Regions from separate parts of the Pseudomonas sp. TE3895 genome, predicted to be linked through region 2. Evidence: riboswitches for the same ligand, from Rfam matches in the RefSeq annotation. Region 2 holds a riboswitch; each other region holds the start of a gene.

Region 1 (4,206 bases), 310 kb from region 2:
GCCTGCCGGTGCCTCTACATCGCCGCTCTGGATACCGGTCAGCTCGTTGTAGAGCTTCTGGGTAACCGGGCCGACCTTTTCCAGGTCGTGGAACACGTGCAGCTTGCCGTTGTACTCGATGCCGCCGATCGGGGTGATCACGGCTGCGGTGCCGCAGGCACCGGCTTCGACGAAGCGGTCCAGCTTGCTGATCTCGACATCGCCTTCGATCACGGTCAGGCCCAGACGCGATTGCGCCAGTTCCATCAGCGAGAGGCGGGTGATGCCTGGCAGTACCGAGGCCGATTTCGGGGTGACGAACTCGTTGTTGGCGGTGATGCCGAAGAAGTTGGCCGAACCGACTTCCTCGATCTTGGTGTGGGTCAGCGGGTCGAGGTAGATGGCGTCGGCGAAGTTGGCCTTCTTCGCTTCAGCGCCCGGCTGCAGGCTGGCAGCGTAGTTGCCACCGACCTTGGCCGCGCCGGTGCCCTGCGGGGCTGCACGGTCGAAGCTGGAAATCTGGAAGTTGTGCGGCTTCATGCCGCCCTTGAAATACGAACCAACCGGGATGGCGAACACCGAGAAGATGAACTCGGGGGCGGTGCGCACGCCAATGTTGTCGCCGGTGCCGATCACGAACGGGCGCAGGTACAGGGCGCCTTTGCCGTGCGGTGGCACGAACTTTTCATTCGCCTTGACCACTTGCTTGCACGCTTCGATGAACACATCGGTCGGCACGTGCGGCATCAGCAGGCGTGCGCAGCTGCGCTGCATGCGGGCCGCGTTCTGGTCCGGGCGGAACAGGTTGATCGAGCCGTCCTTGCAACGGTAGGCCTTCAGGCCTTCGAAGCACTGCTGGCCGTAGTGCAGGGCCGTGGAGCCTTCACTGATGTGCAGTACGTTGTCTTCGGTCAGGGTGCCCTTGTCCCACTCGCCATTGCGCCATACGGACAGGTAGCGTTTGTCGGTCTTGATGTAGTCGAAACCCAGCTTGTCCCAATTAATGCTTTCGTTGCTCATGACACCCTCATTGTCTTGCAAGTGCCCGATCGCTCGGGCTGCTGTTATATGCGCACCATGCCACCTTAAACCATCCTTGGCGGATCGGGAACGGCCAGTCACGAATTGATAGGCTGCGAAGCGATACTATCGTCAAACCGCAGGGTCAATGCCCCCGCAGGCGTTTTCCCCAGTCCCCGCCATGCACCCGTGCACAGGCCTCTTCGCTGTCATAGCGTACATGCCAAGCGGGATGGTCCAGCTGTATTCCAGCGTGGTCCAATGCCTGGCAGGTCAGTGCCAGCATACGTGCCTTTGCGTCGCCCGCCACTGCAGCGGCTTTATCGGCCTCTTGCTCGAATACCCAGGTAATACGCAGGCTGCCCGGAAAGTCCTCGGGGTCGAGGCGATGGGTAAGCCAACTGAAGCCGACAATCTCCGCCTTGGCGGCTTCGCAGGCATCGGTCAGGCACGCGACCAACTCCCGCTCCAGGCGGCCCATTTCGCGTTTGCCCAATGCCTTCACGGGTTGGCCTCGTCATCGATCTGTTGGCAAAAGCGCAGGCGGTTGCCGAACGGGTCCCACACCTGCATCTGCAGGCCCCAATCCAGGCGCTCGGCCTCAGGCCGGGCGAAACCGTACTGTTTACCCTGCAATTCACACTCCAGCGCGTGCAGGTCGTCGAGGCGGGCGAACACGGTCGAGCCAGGGCAGGCATCGCCATGGTGCTCTGAAAGGTGCAGGATCAGGCCATCACGGTGGATCTGCATGTACAACGGCAAGTCCGGGCTGAAGCGGTGCTCCCAGTCCAGGCTGAAACCCAGGAAATCGAGGTAGAACTCCTTGGCCTTGTCGATCGAGAATATGCGCAGTACAGGTATGGCGGGGGCGAGGGGCATGGTGCGTCCTTGACCGTGGATAAGGCGCCACTGTAGCGCACTTGCGCCCAGCGTTGTCGACCGGCCCCGCAGCAATGGTTGACCACCCGCCAGCCACTGCGTAGCCTTGCCCACTTCGAGGTTCTTCGGCCTGGCCGAAGCTAAGACGGGAACGCGGTACAAGCCGCGGCTGCCCCCGCAACTGTAAGCACCGACAACGGATCGACACAGCCACTGCGCCAGCGCGCGGGAAGGCGTCATCCCGCCAGCCCGCTGTTCGACTGAACGGGGACATGGAACGGTGCAAGCCAGGAGACCTGCCTCGTCACGTTTTCGACTTTCAACCGGGCGGGGTGATCCGGTGGCGAACAAGCCCGGCCGGCCTGGCCTGCGGCTGTCGTCCTGCATGCCCGCGCCACACTGCCAAGGGCAATGCGACATGAAAACACTGGCCAAGCTCCCCGTCACCATCGTCACCGGCTTCCTCGGCTCGGGCAAGACCACCTTGCTGCGCCACATGCTCGACAACGCCCAAGGGCGCCGCATTGCGGTCATCGTCAACGAATTCGGCGAACTGGGCATCGATGGTGAAATCCTCAAGCAGTGCAGCATCGGTTGCACCGAGGAAGAAGCCAGCGGCCGCGTCTACGAGCTGGCCAACGGCTGCCTGTGCTGCACCGTGCAGGAAGAGTTCTTCCCGGTGATGCGCGAGCTGGTGGCCCGCCGTGGCGACCTCGACCACATCCTCATCGAAACCAGCGGCCTGGCCCTGCCCAAGCCATTGGTACAAGCGTTCCAGTGGCCGGAAATCCGTAACGCCTGCACCGTCGATGCGGTCATCACCGTGGTCGACAGCCCGGCCGTGGCCGCTGGCACCTTTGCTGCCTACCCGGACCAGGTCGATGCCCAGCGCAAGCTCGACCCTAACCTGGACCATGAATCGCCCCTGCATGAGCTGTTTGCTGACCAGTTGGCCAGCGCCGACCTGGTGGTGTTGAACAAGGCCGACCTGATCGACGCCGAAGGCCTGGCCAAGGTGCGTGCCGAGGTGGCCGAAGAACTGCCGCCGGCGGTGAAAGTGATCGAGGCCAGCAGCGGCAAGCTGCCACTGGAGGTGCTGCTGGGCGTGGGTGCCGAGTCCGAGGCGCATATCGATGGCCGCCGAACCCACCACGATTCGCACCACGACGGCGACGATCATGACGATCATGACCACGACGCTTTCGACTCCATCTCCATCGACCTGCCAGAAGCCGACGAAAGCCTGCTGCTCGATGCGCTGACCCTGCTGGTGGTGGAGTTCGGTATCCTGCGCGCCAAAGGCTTCGCCGCCATCCCGGGCAAGCCGATGCGCCTGCTGGTACAAGGCGTGGGCACCCGTTTCGACAAGCACTTCGACCGCGCCTGGCGCGCCGATGAGCCGCGCATCACCCGCCTGGTGCTGATCGGCCAGGACCTCGATGCTGCCCAGCTGGAAGCGCGCCTGCGCCAGGCACTGGGCGCCTGACCCATGCACCTGCTGCGGACCCAGCCCGGTGGTTTCGTACCGGATGACAGCATTGCCGACCTCGGCCAGACACCCGCCGAGCTGGTGATTCTCTGCAGCGGCGATTCACACCTGGCCTTGCTCGCCGACACCGCCGAGCAATTGCCCGAAGACTTTCCCAGCCTGCGCCTGGCCAACCCGATGCAGGTGCAGAACCATGCCTCGGTCGACCTGTATGTCGACCAGGTGCTGCGCCACGCCAAGGTCATCCTGGTGTCGCTGCACGGTGGCGTTGGTTACTGGCGCTATGGTGTCGAACAACTGGTCGAGCTGGCCGCCCGTGGCGTGCAGCTGATTCTGGTGCCGGGCGATGACCGTCCGGACCCGGAGCTGACCAGTCTGGGCAACGTCCGCGGTGAGCAGGCCGAGCGGCTTTGGCATTACCTGCGCCAGGGCGGCAAGGCCAACGCCATCAACCTGTTCAACTGCCTGGCCAGCCAATGGCTGGGCCGCGACTATGCCTGGGACGAGCCGCAGCCTTTGCCGCGCACGGCGGTCTATCACCCCGCCAAGGGCAGCGCGACACTCGAGGACTGGTACCCGCACTGGCACCCCGAGCAGCCAGTGGCGCCGTTGCTGTTCTACCGTTCGCACCTGCAAGCGGCCAATACCGCGTTCATCGACGTGTTCTGCCAGCGCCTGCAGGCTGCCGGCCTGAACCCGTTGCCGATCGCCGTGGCCAGCCTCAAGGAAAGCGCCTGCCTGGAACAGGTCGAAGCCTGGCTGGACGAGGTCGGCGCCGAAGTGCTGGTCAATACCACCGGTTTCGCCTTGTCCAGCCCCGAGCGCCCCAACCTGCGCCC
Region 2 (4,206 bases):
CGGCACGGTCAAGGCCGCCATGTTCGCTACCCTGCCTCCGGGAGCCAAGCTGGTGCGCCACCGTGACCCGTATGCCGGCTCGTACCGTTACCACCTGGGCCTGGACACGCCGAATGACGACGGCTGCTACATCGACGTGGACGGCGAGAAATACGCCTGGCGCGATGGTGAGGGGGTGATCTTCGACGAAACCTACATCCACTATGCAGCCAACACCACCGAGCACAACCGCATCATCCTGTTCTGCGACGTCGAACGCCCGCTCAAGTACCGCTGGGCAACCGCGTTCAACCGCTGGTTCAGCCGCAACGTGATGGCCGCTGCCGCTGCGCCCAACGACGCCAGCGACAAGACCGGTGGCATCAACCGCCTGTTCACCCGCATCTACAAGATCCGCGAGCGTGGCAAGGCGCTGAAGAAGCGCAATCGCCTGCGCTACTACCTGGAAAAATGGGCAGTGGTCGCGGCGTTGGTGCTGGTGTTCATCTACATCTGAAGGCTCAACGCAGGCCACTGTACGAGTGACCTGCGTTTACCCACCAAAGTACCGCCTCGCACGTGCCACGCTTCGACTAGCCTGAAAGCTCCACTCGCAACCCCCCAAGGTGAAGACGATGAGCATGATGGACTGGGACGCCTACCGTAAGCAGTTGATGGCCGGCATCGGCGATCTCAAGCAACTCTCCCCCGACACCGTAGCCGGCTACATGACCGCCAGCGGTGCAGGCGCCAAAACCAACCACCTGGATGCCAAGACCCGCGAGCTGATCTCCTTGGCCGTGGCTGTGACCACCCGCTGCGACGGCTGTATCGCCGTGCATTCGCAGCAGGCCGTCAAAGCGGGGGCCAGCCGCGAGGAAATTGCCGAGGCCCTCGGCGTGGCCGTGGCCATGAACGCCGGTGCCGCGCTGGTGTACTCGGCCCGCGCAATGGACGCGGTGGGCAAGGCCAACGGTTGAGCACAAACGGCGTCGTCGCCCTTGCGCGACGGCGCCGCGCCACCCAGACTGGGCGGCTCACCCCGCGCAGGAACCCGCATGATCCACATTCGCCCCATGACGCCGGACGATTTCGATCGTTTCTGGCCCACCTTCCAGGCCATTGTCCAAGCCCGTGAAACCTACGCTTTCGACCCGGCCCTGAGCTTCGAACAGGCGCGCCAGCTGTGGCTGGAGCTGCCCTTGCACACGCTGTTGGCCGAAGAAGATGGCGAGCTACTGGGTTCGTATTACCTCAAGCCCAATGCTGCCGGGCCTGGTGCGCATGTGGGCAATTGCGGCTACATGGTTTGCGAACAGGCGCGCGGCCGGGGCGTGGCGCGCTTGATGTGCGAGCACTCGCAAAAGCTGGCGCGCCAGGAAGGCTTTCTGGCATTGCAGTTCAACTCGGTGGTAGCCACCAACGAAGTGGCCGTGGCGCTATGGCACAAGCTGGGCTTTGAAACAGTCGGCCGTTTGCCCAAGGCCTACCGTCATGCCCGCCTGGGGCTGGTGGACTGCCTGGTGATGTACAAGTGGCTGGCGGATGAGCCGGTGGTGGAGAAGCCGCCGCTGCTGATCGGGCGCAAGAACATCGAGGCACGGGTATCGCGCCGCCGCGGGCGCTAGCGATTTCAGGCAAGCCTGCCTTCACACCAAGCTCGTCAAGCTGGGGCCTGATGTTCATGCCACATTTGGTCTCGGCGCCGCAAAAACGCACAACCTGTTGTTTTTTCTCAGCATTCACAGCACGCCAACATTTGACGCCCCAGCATTTCAGTGGTCAGATGCGCGCCAGTTTCAGGTGCCCTGCGCCGCCGCGCGCAGGGTGAAACGGGAAACCGGTGCGTCGTGTTGCCCACGACAAGTCCGGTGCTGCCCCCGCAACGGTAAGCGAGCGAACCCTTCGAGATACCACTGTGCTCAAGCATGGGAAGGTGAAGGTTTCATGCCCCTCGCAAGCCCGGAGACCGGCCTGGAGCTTCACTTGGCAACCCGCGGTGGGCGGGCGCAGGCCGGAATCCGTGCGCGCGCCTGCCTGCATGGTTCGCCTTTGCGTGTTTTCCACCGGGATCCATTCATTCCTGCAGCAGTGGAACGACATGTCCCGTATGTTCAAGCTTCACCCCCTGGCGGCCTGCCTGGCCGTTGCCCTGCCGGCGCTGGCTGATGACCGCGCCCCGCAGCCTCTGGCCCTGCCTTCCACGGCCATCACCGACACCCAGGACAGCCGCGCCATCGACCTGGCCACGCCGACCCAGGCCGGCTCGCGCCTTGGCCTCAGCGCCCTGGAAACACCGGCCAGCACCAGCAGCATCAGCGAACGGCAGATTCAGCAGCGCAACAACATCACGGTGCAGGATGCTGTGACCCGCTCGCCGGGCATCACCTTCGTCGGCTCCCCGGGGGACGGCGGTACAGGCCTGTCTGCCCGCGGATTTGCCGGCCACAGCTCGGTGATGACCCTGTTCGACGGCGCGCGCCTGTACACCGGTGCCGGCACCCAGACCTTCCCGGTCGACCCGTGGATGGTCGAACGCATCGAGGTGATTCGCGGCCCGGCCTCGGTACTGCATGGCGAAGGCGCCACCGGCGCAGTGATCAACGTGATCCCGAAAAAACCTTTTGCCGGCGAGGTGCGCAACCACCTGCGCCTGGGTTACGGCTCGTGGGACCGCCAGCAGCTCGGCCTGGACAGCGGCGGCAGTCTCAGCGAGCGCCTGAGCTACCGCCTGACGCTGAACCAGCAGGACGGCAATGGCTGGGTCGACCGTACCGCTTCACGTAGCCTGGCCCTGAGCGCCGCGCTGCGTTTCGATGCCAGTGATGACCTCAGCTTCACACTGGCCCATGACCGCGGCGATGCACAACCTGCCAACTACTACGGTACCCCGCTGATCGACGGCCACTACCGCAGCAGCCTGCGCAAGAAGAACTACAACGTGCAGAACGACGTGCAGCAGTACGTTGATGAATGGACCCGGCTCACGACCGACTGGGCGCTGAACGACCAGCTCAGCGCCAGCAACCAGCTGTACTACATCAAAAGCCGCCGCCACTGGCGCAACGCCGAGGACTACAGCTGGGACACCGGGCGTCAGCAACTGCTGCGCGGCAGCTACCTGGAGATCAAGCACAACCAGGAACAGTTCGGTGACCGCCAGACCTTCACCTTCGACCACAGCCTGTTAGGCCTGGCCAGCAAGACCGTGCTCGGTGCCGAGTACAACAAGGTGCGATTCAACGTCGACAGCAATTCACCCTACAACGATGTCGGCGGCGACTATATCGACCCGTGGCAGCCACAGCCCGGCGGGTTTCATAGCGCCTCGCCGTTGCGGCCGCAAACGCTCTCGACCACCCATACCTTTGCCCTGTTTGCCGAAAACCGCCTGCAATTGAGCGACCGCCTGTCTTTGGTTACCGGTGTGCGTCGCGACCAGAACCACATCGACCGCAACAACCTGACCGACGACAGCCGCAGCGATCGCAGCCTGCAAGGGGGCAACTGGCGCGTCGGGCTGGTGTATGCACTCAACGACGACCTGTCGTTGTACGGCCAGTACTCAACCAGCGAGGATGGGGTCAACAACCTCATCAGCCTCAGCCCCGCGCAGATGAACTATGACCTGACCGAGGCGAAGCAGACCGAGGTCGGCCTCAAGCAGCGCTTTTGGGAGGGGCGCGGCGAATGGACGCTTGCCGCCTACCACATCGTCAAGAAAAAGCTGCTGGTGGACGACCCGATCACGCACGAAAAGCAACAAGCCGGGCAGCAGACCTCCGATGGCCTGGAAGCGACGCTGGAGCTGGCCCTGGCCCATCAGTGGCAGGTGTCGGCCAACGCATCGCTGGTACGTGCCAAGTACGACGACTTCGACGAAATGGTCGGCGGCATGCCGCAGGACCGGGCAGGCAACCGGCCGGCCAACGTGCCACGGCGTACCGCCAACCTTTGGTTGAGCAAAGGCTTCGGCCAGCAGGTGGAGGCCGGCATTGGGGCGCGCTATGTGGATGAGCGTTATGCCGATACCGCCAATACCCAGAGCGCCCCCGGGTACACCGTGGTCGATGCCAACATCGCCTGGCAGGTGTTGCCGGATGTGAAGTTGGGGTTGCAGTTGAACAACCTGTTCGATCGCGAGTATGTGCAGTCGGCGTTCAGCGGGCAGCAGTGGTTGATGGGGATGCCGCGGTCGTACTTCGCGACGGTGGATTACAGCTTCTG
Region 3 (4,206 bases), 920 kb from region 2:
GAATGGTGATAGGTGTGACCGCGCAAGGTCCCCTCCGGCAGCTCCACCGCCTGCAGCGCCAGCGCGGCCAGGCGCTTCTGCATGGTCGCCTCACCCGGCAGCAAGCCGAGCAGTTCGGCACGTTCACCGGCCACGTCAGTCAGGGCATCGAGCAGGTACAGCATGCCGCCGCACTCGGCCAGCAATGGCTTGCCCTGCGCGTGGTGGGCACGGATCGCCTCGCACATCGGTGCGTTGGCGGCCAGCGCATGGTGATGCAGCTCAGGATAACCACCCGGCAGATACAGGCTGTCTACCGCCGGCAGTTCGTGGTCGTGCAGCGGCGAGAAGAACACCAGCTGGGCACCCTGGTTGCGCAACAGGTCGAGGTTAGCGCCATACGTGAAGGCGAACGCCTCGTCCCGCGCAACGCCTATGCGCACACCGGCCAGCGAGGCAACGCAGGCTTGCGGTTCCGGCTCGGCAAAGCTGACTGGCGGCGGCAACGCCGCATCGCAACTGGCGCCCAGCGCTTCGGCGGCAGCGTCCAGGCGGGTGTCCAGGTCATTCAGCTCGCTGGCCTGCACCAGGCCCAGGTGGCGGCTGGGCAGTTCGATGCCGCGTTCGCGGGACAAGCCGCCATACCAGCGCAAGCCCTCGGTCAGGCTGCCTTCGAGCAGTTGCGCATGACGCAGGCTGCCTACCCGATTGGCCAGCACGCCGGCGAACGGCAGATCGGCCTGGTACCGCGCCAGGCCCAGGGCCAGGGCTCCGAAGGTCTGGGCCATGGCTGTGCCATCGATCACCGCCAGCACCGGAACGCCAAAGTGGCGCGCCAGGTCGGCGCTTGACGGGGTGCCGTCGAACAGCCCCATCACCCCTTCGATGAGGATCAGGTCAGCCTCGCCAGCAGCTTCCCACAGCAGACGACGGCTTTCTTCGGCACCGATCATCCACAGGTCCAGCTGATACACCGGCGCGCCACTGGCCCGCTCGAGAATCATCGGGTCAAGAAAGTCGGGCCCGCATTTGAACACCCGCACCTTGCGCCCGAGGTTGCGGTGCAGACGGGCCAGCGCAGCAGTGACGGTAGTCTTGCCCTGGCCTGAGGCGGGTGCCGCGATCAACACGGCGGGGCAGTGGCGCGATCGACTCACAGTTCGACGCCCTTCTGTGCGCGGATACCGGCCTGGAAGGCGTGCTTGAGCATGCCCATTTCGGTCACGGTATCGGCCAGTTCGATCATCTCGGGCTTCGCAGCGCGGCCAGTGACAATCACATGCTGCATGGGCGGGCGGGCTTGAATGTCGGACAGTACCTGGTCCAGGTCGAGGTAACCATGTTTGAGGGCGATGTTGAGCTCGTCCAGCACCACGAACTGTACACCTGGGTCCTGCAGCAACTGGCGCGACACCGCCCAGGCGGCTTGCGCAGCAGCGATGTCACGCTGGCGGTCCTGGGTTTCCCAGGTAAAGCCCTCGCCCATCACGTGGTAGCGCACTTGTTCGGGGAAGCGACGGAAGAACAGCTCCTCGCCGGTGCTGTTGCGGCCCTTGATGAACTGCACCACACCGCATTGCATGCCGTGGCCCAAGGCGCGCGCGAGCATGCCGAAGGCCGAACTGCTCTTGCCCTTGCCATTGCCGGTCAGCACCAGCAGCAGGCCACACTCGTTAGGGGAATTGGCGATGCGTTCGTCGATGACCGCCTTCTTGCGCTGCATGCGCGCCAGGTGGCGTTCGTCGCGTTCGGTGGAATCGCTCATCAGGGTTCTCCGCTGGCTGGCACCACGGCAATGCGCGGCGACAGGTAATAGGCAGGCAAACGGAGAACGCGCAGAGGCCATGGCTGGGCGCCACGGTGCACCGCGCATCACCCTCCGTGATGCCGTTGGCAGTATCAGGCCGGTCTCCGGGCTTGTGAGTGGGCCTTGGCCCTGGCCTGCGCGCCTTCCCGGATGCTGGCATCCAGTGGCCCTGCGCGGCCTTTTACTCATCCACCGTTGCGGGGGCAGCGCCGGAATCGCGCCATGCTGGCGCCCACCGGCTTCCCAGTTTCACCCTGCCCAGTCGGGGCTGGCAGGGCACCTGAAACACGCCGCGAAGGTTAGAGGGTTGCACCGGGAGCGTCAATCGAAGCGGGAGGTCTGGCGGGTGAGCAAACCACCTTGAATCCAGGCAGCCGGTATCGGCCCCGAGCTCGAGGAGGCCGCTAAACAGGCATGGATATCAAGGGTTCTGTGCCAGATGCCCTTGCGGAATCACCCGCTTGGCCTGCAGGTAGGCCTTGGCCCAGTAGCTGTTTGACAGGTAGTCCAGGCGCACGGTGCCACCGGTGGAAGGTGCATGCACGAAGCGCCCGTCCCCGACATAGATGCCGGCATGGCTGACCTGCGAGCCGCCACTGGTGGCGAAGAACACCAGGTCACCAGACTGCAGCGAACTGACATCCACCGTCGGTGCGCGCATGACAATCATCTCTCGCGTCGAGCGCGGCAGGCTGATGCCAGCAGCATCACGGTACACATACTTGATCAGGCCGCTGCAGTCGAAGCCGGAATCCGGCGTATTGCCCCCCCAACGATAGGGCGTACCAACCAGACCAATGGCGCGGATCAGCACGTCATCGGCAATCGGTGAGGGACTGGGCTGGCTATAGGTAACCTGCGGCTGTACCACAGGGGCCGGCGCAGGCGCACGGCTGGAGCATGCAGCCAGCAAGGCTGCCAAGGAGAAAAATGCGAAGCGCGCCATCTTTACCATGGCCAGAACATCCTGTCTGAGACCGCTGCGCTGCAGCCGAAAAGAGTTGAGAGTTTAGATTAGACGCTTTCTGTAAATGCGCACGGCGGCGAGCTTTTTTAAAGCATCACCGCCGCGGCAGGGTACATCATTTTGATATCAGTTGCGCGCGATGTTGGTCGGCGCCATGGCCAAGGCTCGCTTGGCTTCAATGAAGGTCTTGCTCCAGTAACGATCACCGAGGCTGTCGATGCGCACACCACCACTGCGGCGGCTGCTGGAGTGGATGAACTGGTTGTCGCCCAGGTAGATCCCGGCATGGCTTACCCGGCCACGGCCATTGGTGCTGAAGAACAGCAAGTCACCTGGCTTGAGCTTGTTGCGGGCCACTTTCGGGGCATCGACGTTGATCATTTCACGCGTGGAGCGCGGCAGCGTCATGCCCGCTTCTTCGCGGAACAGGTAACCGATGAAGCCACTGCAGTCGAAGCCGGACTTTTCCGAGGTACCACCGAAGCGGTAGCGGGTGCCGATCAACGACATGCCGCGCTCGAGAATGCTGTCAGCCAGAACCGGCAATTGGTAAGGCTTGCTGCCGGAGAAAGACGCCAGGTCATCTTCGGTGGCCAGCTCTTCCGGCTCGCCGAATACCGACGAGGAAGAGGCCTTGGCCTTGATAGCCGATTGTGCAGTGATCGGCGTGTGATCCTGGGGCTGAGATACCGGGCCTTGGGCCGCGCAGCCAAAAAGCAGGGTCACGAGTGCGAGTGGCACGAGGGGTGCGAAGCGCTTTAGCATGGGCACGACCGTGTCTGTAATCCTTTAGAAGGGTGAAACTATGCCCTCTATCATGGCCATTTGCAAATTTTATCGAAAAAGATGTGACTTTTTTGTTTTACCGCTCTGGCCCAGGGTTTTCAGGGGGTTACCAGCCGAGGGTTTCCTTGAGAAAAGGAATGGTGAGCTTGCGTTGTGCCTGCAGCGACGCCTGATCGAGGCGCTCGAGCAAGTCGAACAACGCGCTCATGCTCCGCGCGCCGCGGGTGAGGATGAAATGGCCGACTTCGTCGGTCAGGTGCAGGCCACGGCGCGAAGCTCGCAGCTGCAAGGCGCGCAGCTTGTCTTCGTCGGACAGGCCACGCATCTGGAACACCAGCGCCAGGGTCAACCGCGACTTCAGGTCCGGCAGCTTGATCGGCAGCTCACGCGGTGATGCCGAGGCAGCCAGCAGCAAGCGTCGGCCGCTGTCGCGCAGGCGGTTGAACAGGTGGAACATGGCCTCTTCCCAATCCGCCTTGCCGGCGATCACATGCAGATCGTCGATGCACACCAGTTCGTACTGGGCCAGGTAGTCGAGCAGTTCTACGCCACGGTCGAGCAATTGCGCTAGCGGCAGGTAGACAGCGGGCTCGCCACGTTGCTGGAAGCGATGGGTGGCGGCCTGCAGCAGGTGGGAACGGCCAACACCCTGCTTGCCCCACAGGTA
Region 4 (4,206 bases), 1.2 Mb from region 2:
CGGGTGAGGATCACGGTCTGCGCCACTTGAGGCAAGGTCAGCTCGCAGCCGAGCAGGGCGGCGCTCGCTGCCGTGGCGGTAACGCCGGGGATGATCTGGTAATCGATGCCCAGCGCCTGCAGGTGGCGAATCTGCTCACCGATGGCGCCGTACAGGCTGGGGTCGCCGCTGTGCACCCGGGCCACATCCTGACCTTTTTCGTGTGCGCTGCGCATGGCAGCGATGATCTGTTCCAGATGCAGTTCGGCGCTGTTGATCACGGTTTCGGCCTGGTGGCCTTCGAGCACGGCGGCGGGTACCAGTGAACCGGCATAAATGATCACCGGGCACTGACGAATCAGCCGTTGGCCCTTGACCGTGATCAGCTCCGGGTCGCCGGGGCCGGCACCGATAAAGTAGATGGTCATGCAAAGTCCTGGCAAAAAAGAGGGTACGAAACGCTCAGCAGGCCAGGGCGAGCGTCGCCGGGCCCAGTACCTGGCGCGTCAGCAGCAGCCTGGCCGTACCCTGCCGCTGGCTGGCCAAGGCCAGTGCCGCGCTCTCGGCTACGCCCCAACAGCCACTGTGCTGGTGGGCAGCGGCGGAACGGTGGCTGAGCAGTGGTTCATAGGGTTGCAGTTGCGCGCCATGGTACAGCACCAAGGGCAAACCGAGGCGCTCTGCCAATTGCTGCAAGCCGGGCTCGTCGGCCTTCAGGCTGATGCTTGCGATGCCGCGCAGGTCGGCCAGCGCCAGCCCCTGATTGTCCAGGGCCTGGCGCAGCAAGCGTTGCAAGGCATCTGCCGGGCAACCCCGGCGGCAGCCAAAACCGGCATAGAAGGCAGGCATCAAGCCTGGCTGGAACGGCGGAACAGCCAGGCGCTGAGCAGGCCCAAGGCCAGCCAGAAGGCGGCGTTGGTGAGCCAGGAGGCGACTTTGAACTGGGTTTCCAATGCTTCAGGGGCCAGGCTTTCGTGCACATCGGGTTGCGGTGCACCGATCACATGAGGAATGACCAGCAGCACGGCGCCCAGCGCCTTCAGCAGCCAGTGGCGGGCGAACACCAGCAAGGCCAGGCCCAGCGCTGTGGCACTGGCTGTACCAACCCACCAGGTTTGGCGTTGCCCCAGGTCGGCGGCCGCAGTCCCCGGCAGTTCTGGTGGCAAGCCCAAGGTGGGAGCCAGGCAGAACACGGCGAAGCCAGCCAACCCCCACAATGCGCCAGTGGTAGCGCGTTTGGGCTCGCGAAGGCTGTACAGGGCGGCGAGGATCAGGGCGAAGCCGACTGCGACCACCAGGTTGCCGCCTGTGGTGGACAGCACGCGCTGCCAGCCGTCTTCCGGCGACCAGGCTTCGGCGCTGTGTTCATGAGCGGCCACTTCGCTACCGTGTTCGTGGTGTGCGGCCGGGGCCGAGGACTCGTAGGTTTCCGCCTCCAGAATCAGCGGGGCAACCCAGAAGCTTTGCAGCAAGGTCAGCAACAGGGCTGCAAGGAGCCCGCTGAAACCCGCCGTACGGGCAATGCGCGTGATCATCAGGCGTACTCAGTGGCAGGGGAAGGCGGCGCTGTGGCGGGTGTCGTGGGCAGCGTTGTGCACAGCCTCGATGTGCGAGAACCCGGCAAAGTACACTAGGCACAAACCCAGCAAGCTGGCACCGACGGCGATGATTACACGCTGGCTGAGGGTAACGGGGGTAGCAAGGCTGTGTTGTTTGGCGCTGGTGACGGGCATGACGCGATCCTCTGCTTTTTGTGGGCAATGGGCGAGCGCGGCAGCCCCGGACGTGGTCGCCCAAGGGAATGCAACAGCGCCCGCCCACCGCGGGGTGTTCATGAACGCCAGGCCGGTCTCCGGGCTTGCGAGGAAGAGCTGGGCTCCTGGAACGCGTCACCTTCCCATGCCGTACTACGAGGCACAGTGGTACAGACGCTTCACTCGCTTACCGTTGCGGGGGCAGCACCGGCATTGTCCGGCCCTGCTGAAGGGCCTGGGACGCACCGGTTTCCCGTTTCACCCCCTGAGGGGCACCTGAACGCGAGGCATAAGGAGAGCATGGGGCGGGCTTGGCGTCAATGTCATACAGCGTGCGAGGCTGTCGAACAGCAGGTACGACAGGCTCAGGCCTGCAGTCTTCTTCCAGCAGGCAGAAGTGCAGAAACCGGGCGATCACCCGCGGGCGAATGCCGCCAGCTTGTCGCCATCCAGCCGGTAGCGCACCCACTCATCCTGCGCCTCGGCCCCCAGTTTCTGGTAGAAGCCGATCGCTGGCTCGTTCCAGTCCAGCACGCTCCATTCCAGGCGCCCGCAGTTGTTCGCCAGCGCTTCGCGGGCAATGTGCTGCAACAACTGCCGGCCGGCGCCATCGCCGCGTTGCTCGGGGGTTACGTACAGGTCTTCCAGATAGATGCCATTGCGCCCGAGCCAGGTCGAGTAGCTGTAGAAGTACACGGCAAAGCCAATTGCACGGCCATCACGCTCGCACATCAGGGTGTGCACAGTGCTGCCTTCGTCGAACAGGCTGTGCTCGATGTCGGCAAGGGTGGCGACCACCTCGTGGCGCGCGCGTTCGTACTCGGCCAGTTCGGTGATGAAGGTGAGGATCTGCTCGGCATCGGTACGAACGGCAGGGCGAATGGTGAGGCTCATGGTGACGGCTTCCTTGATCCGGATTGTCGGTACAGTGATGTGTATCTGCGTAATTTAATCGAACTGTACCGGTTGCTGGGAGTGGCGCTCCGTTAGTGTGACAGCACCCATAAAGAAAGTGGAATGCCCGCCATGCTTGCCTCTGCCGACCTGCTGACCGCCTTTGTGCTGTTTGCCTTTGTGTCTTCCATCACCCCGGGCCCCAACAACACCATGTTGCTGGCCTCGGGGGTGAACTTCGGCGTGCGCCGCTCGGTCCCTCATGCCTTGGGTATCAGTTTTGGTTTCATGATGATGGTGCTGGCCGTCGGCCTGGGGCTGGGTGAGGTATTCAAGGCCTGGCCACCCCTGTACACGGTGCTGCGCTACGCGGGCGCCGCCTATCTGCTGTACCTGGCCTGGAAGATCGCCACTTCCGGGCCGGTCGGCACGGCCGCGTCCAGTGCCCGCAAACCGCTGGGCTTCTGGGGGGCGGCGGCGTTCCAGTGGGTCAACCCCAAGGCTTGGGTGATGGCGGTAGGGGCGATTACCACCTACACGCCAGCGCAAGGCTATGTAACCAACGTGATCGTCATTGCGGCCTTGTTCGCGTTGGTCAACTTGCCCAGCGTGGGGGTATGGGTGATGTTCGGCAGCGCCCTGCGCAACCTGTTGCAAAACTCGCGCTGGCTGATGCTGTTCAATGTCGTGATGGCCCTGTTGCTGGTGATTTCACTGTACCCGCTGCTGTTTGTAGAATCAGCGTTTTCCTGACCCCGAGAGTACAGTAAGCCGATGCAGTTGATTCCCTGGTCCCACGAATGCGCCGAAGGTTTCACCCTGCGTGGCTGGCGAACCCCGGCCAGTGGCAAACCGCTGCTGCACTTTCTGCATGGCAACGGCTTCTGTTGCCTGGCTTACCAACCGTTGCTGATGCGCCTGGGCGAGCATTTCGACCTGTGGCTTTGCGACGTTCAGGGCCATGGGGACAGTGACCATGGTGGGGTGTTTCGCGGCTGGAACCGCACCGCTGCCTTGGCGGTGGAGGCCTTTCAGGGCGGGCGTGGCGAGTATGGCGACGTCCAGCGGTTTGCCGTAGGGCACAGCTTTGGTGGCGTGCTTACGGGGCTGATCCTGGGCAGTGAGCCGCAACTGTTCGCACGTGCCGTGCTGCTTGACCCGGTACTGTTCAGCCGACGCATGATCGGTGTGATGGGGGGCGGCAGCCCTGGTCGGCCTGCATCAGCGTCACGCCCTGGCCCGTAAGGCCGCCAGCCGCCGCAGCCACTGGCCCGATCGCGAGTCGGCGTTGGCCTCGCTGGAAGGGCGCGGTATCTTCAAAGGCTGGACCCATGCGGCACTGCAGGCCTATGTCGAGCATGCCATCGGTGAGTGTGGCGAGGCCGTGGTGCTCAAGTGCCGGCCCAGCCGTGAAGTGGAGATCTTCAGCTCATTCCCTAAACGCATGTGGGCCAGTCTGGCCGCAATCACGACGCCGACACGGGTGTTGTATGGCGAAGACACCTATCCCTTCGTGCCACACTCGGTGAATCGCCTGGCGCTGCTAAACCGCAATGTGACCGCACGGCAAGTTCCTGGT

Evidence for each region. A riboswitch is a leader RNA that binds a small molecule or an ion and turns the genes downstream of it on or off. The one in region 2 is predicted to bind cobalamin.
Region 1: linked by a shared signal. The riboswitch ahead of cobW (cobalamin biosynthesis protein CobW) and the one ahead of ACZ889_RS21845 (TonB-dependent receptor) in region 2 are both predicted to bind cobalamin.
Region 3: linked by a shared signal. The riboswitch ahead of cobO (cob(I)yrinic acid a,c-diamide adenosyltransferase) and the one ahead of ACZ889_RS21845 (TonB-dependent receptor) in region 2 are both predicted to bind cobalamin.
Region 4: linked by a shared signal. The riboswitch ahead of ACZ889_RS16450 (CbtB domain-containing protein) and the one ahead of ACZ889_RS21845 (TonB-dependent receptor) in region 2 are both predicted to bind cobalamin.

What each region holds. Positions count from the first base shown of each region.
Region 1 is NZ_JBWBQE010000001.1:4,507,378-4,511,583, reverse strand. It holds gene ACZ889_RS20495 (branched-chain amino acid aminotransferase) at 1-999, opposite strand, end outside; gene ACZ889_RS20490 (hypothetical protein) at 1,145-1,504, opposite strand; gene ACZ889_RS20485 (glyoxalase superfamily protein) at 1,501-1,878, opposite strand; cobalamin riboswitch at 1,980-2,196, shown strand; gene cobW (cobalamin biosynthesis protein CobW) at 2,297-3,364, shown strand; gene cobN (cobaltochelatase subunit CobN) at 3,368-4,206, shown strand, end outside.
Region 2 is NZ_JBWBQE010000001.1:4,812,873-4,817,078, forward strand. It holds gene lpxO (lipid A hydroxylase LpxO) at 1-496, shown strand, start outside; gene ACZ889_RS21835 (carboxymuconolactone decarboxylase family protein) at 615-959, shown strand; gene ACZ889_RS21840 (GNAT family N-acetyltransferase) at 1,038-1,607, shown strand; cobalamin riboswitch at 1,764-1,971, shown strand; gene ACZ889_RS21845 (TonB-dependent receptor) at 2,081-4,206, shown strand, end outside.
Region 3 is NZ_JBWBQE010000001.1:5,730,190-5,734,395, forward strand. It holds gene ACZ889_RS25905 (cobyrinate a,c-diamide synthase) at 1-1,136, opposite strand, end outside; gene cobO (cob(I)yrinic acid a,c-diamide adenosyltransferase) at 1,133-1,744, opposite strand; cobalamin riboswitch at 1,865-2,085, opposite strand; gene ACZ889_RS25915 (C40 family peptidase) at 2,208-2,741, opposite strand; gene ACZ889_RS25920 (C40 family peptidase) at 2,880-3,518, opposite strand; gene hda (DnaA regulatory inactivator Hda) at 3,646-4,206, opposite strand, start outside.
Region 4 is NZ_JBWBQE010000001.1:3,657,668-3,661,873, forward strand. It holds gene cobM (precorrin-4 C(11)-methyltransferase) at 1-407, opposite strand, end outside; gene ACZ889_RS16440 (cobalamin biosynthesis protein) at 442-828, opposite strand; gene ACZ889_RS16445 (CbtA family protein) at 828-1,514, opposite strand; gene ACZ889_RS16450 (CbtB domain-containing protein) at 1,524-1,712, opposite strand; cobalamin riboswitch at 1,806-2,028, opposite strand; gene ACZ889_RS16455 (GNAT family N-acetyltransferase) at 2,148-2,627, opposite strand; gene ACZ889_RS16460 (LysE family translocator) at 2,751-3,380, shown strand; partial or broken gene ACZ889_RS16465 (alpha/beta fold hydrolase) at 3,402-4,206, shown strand, end outside.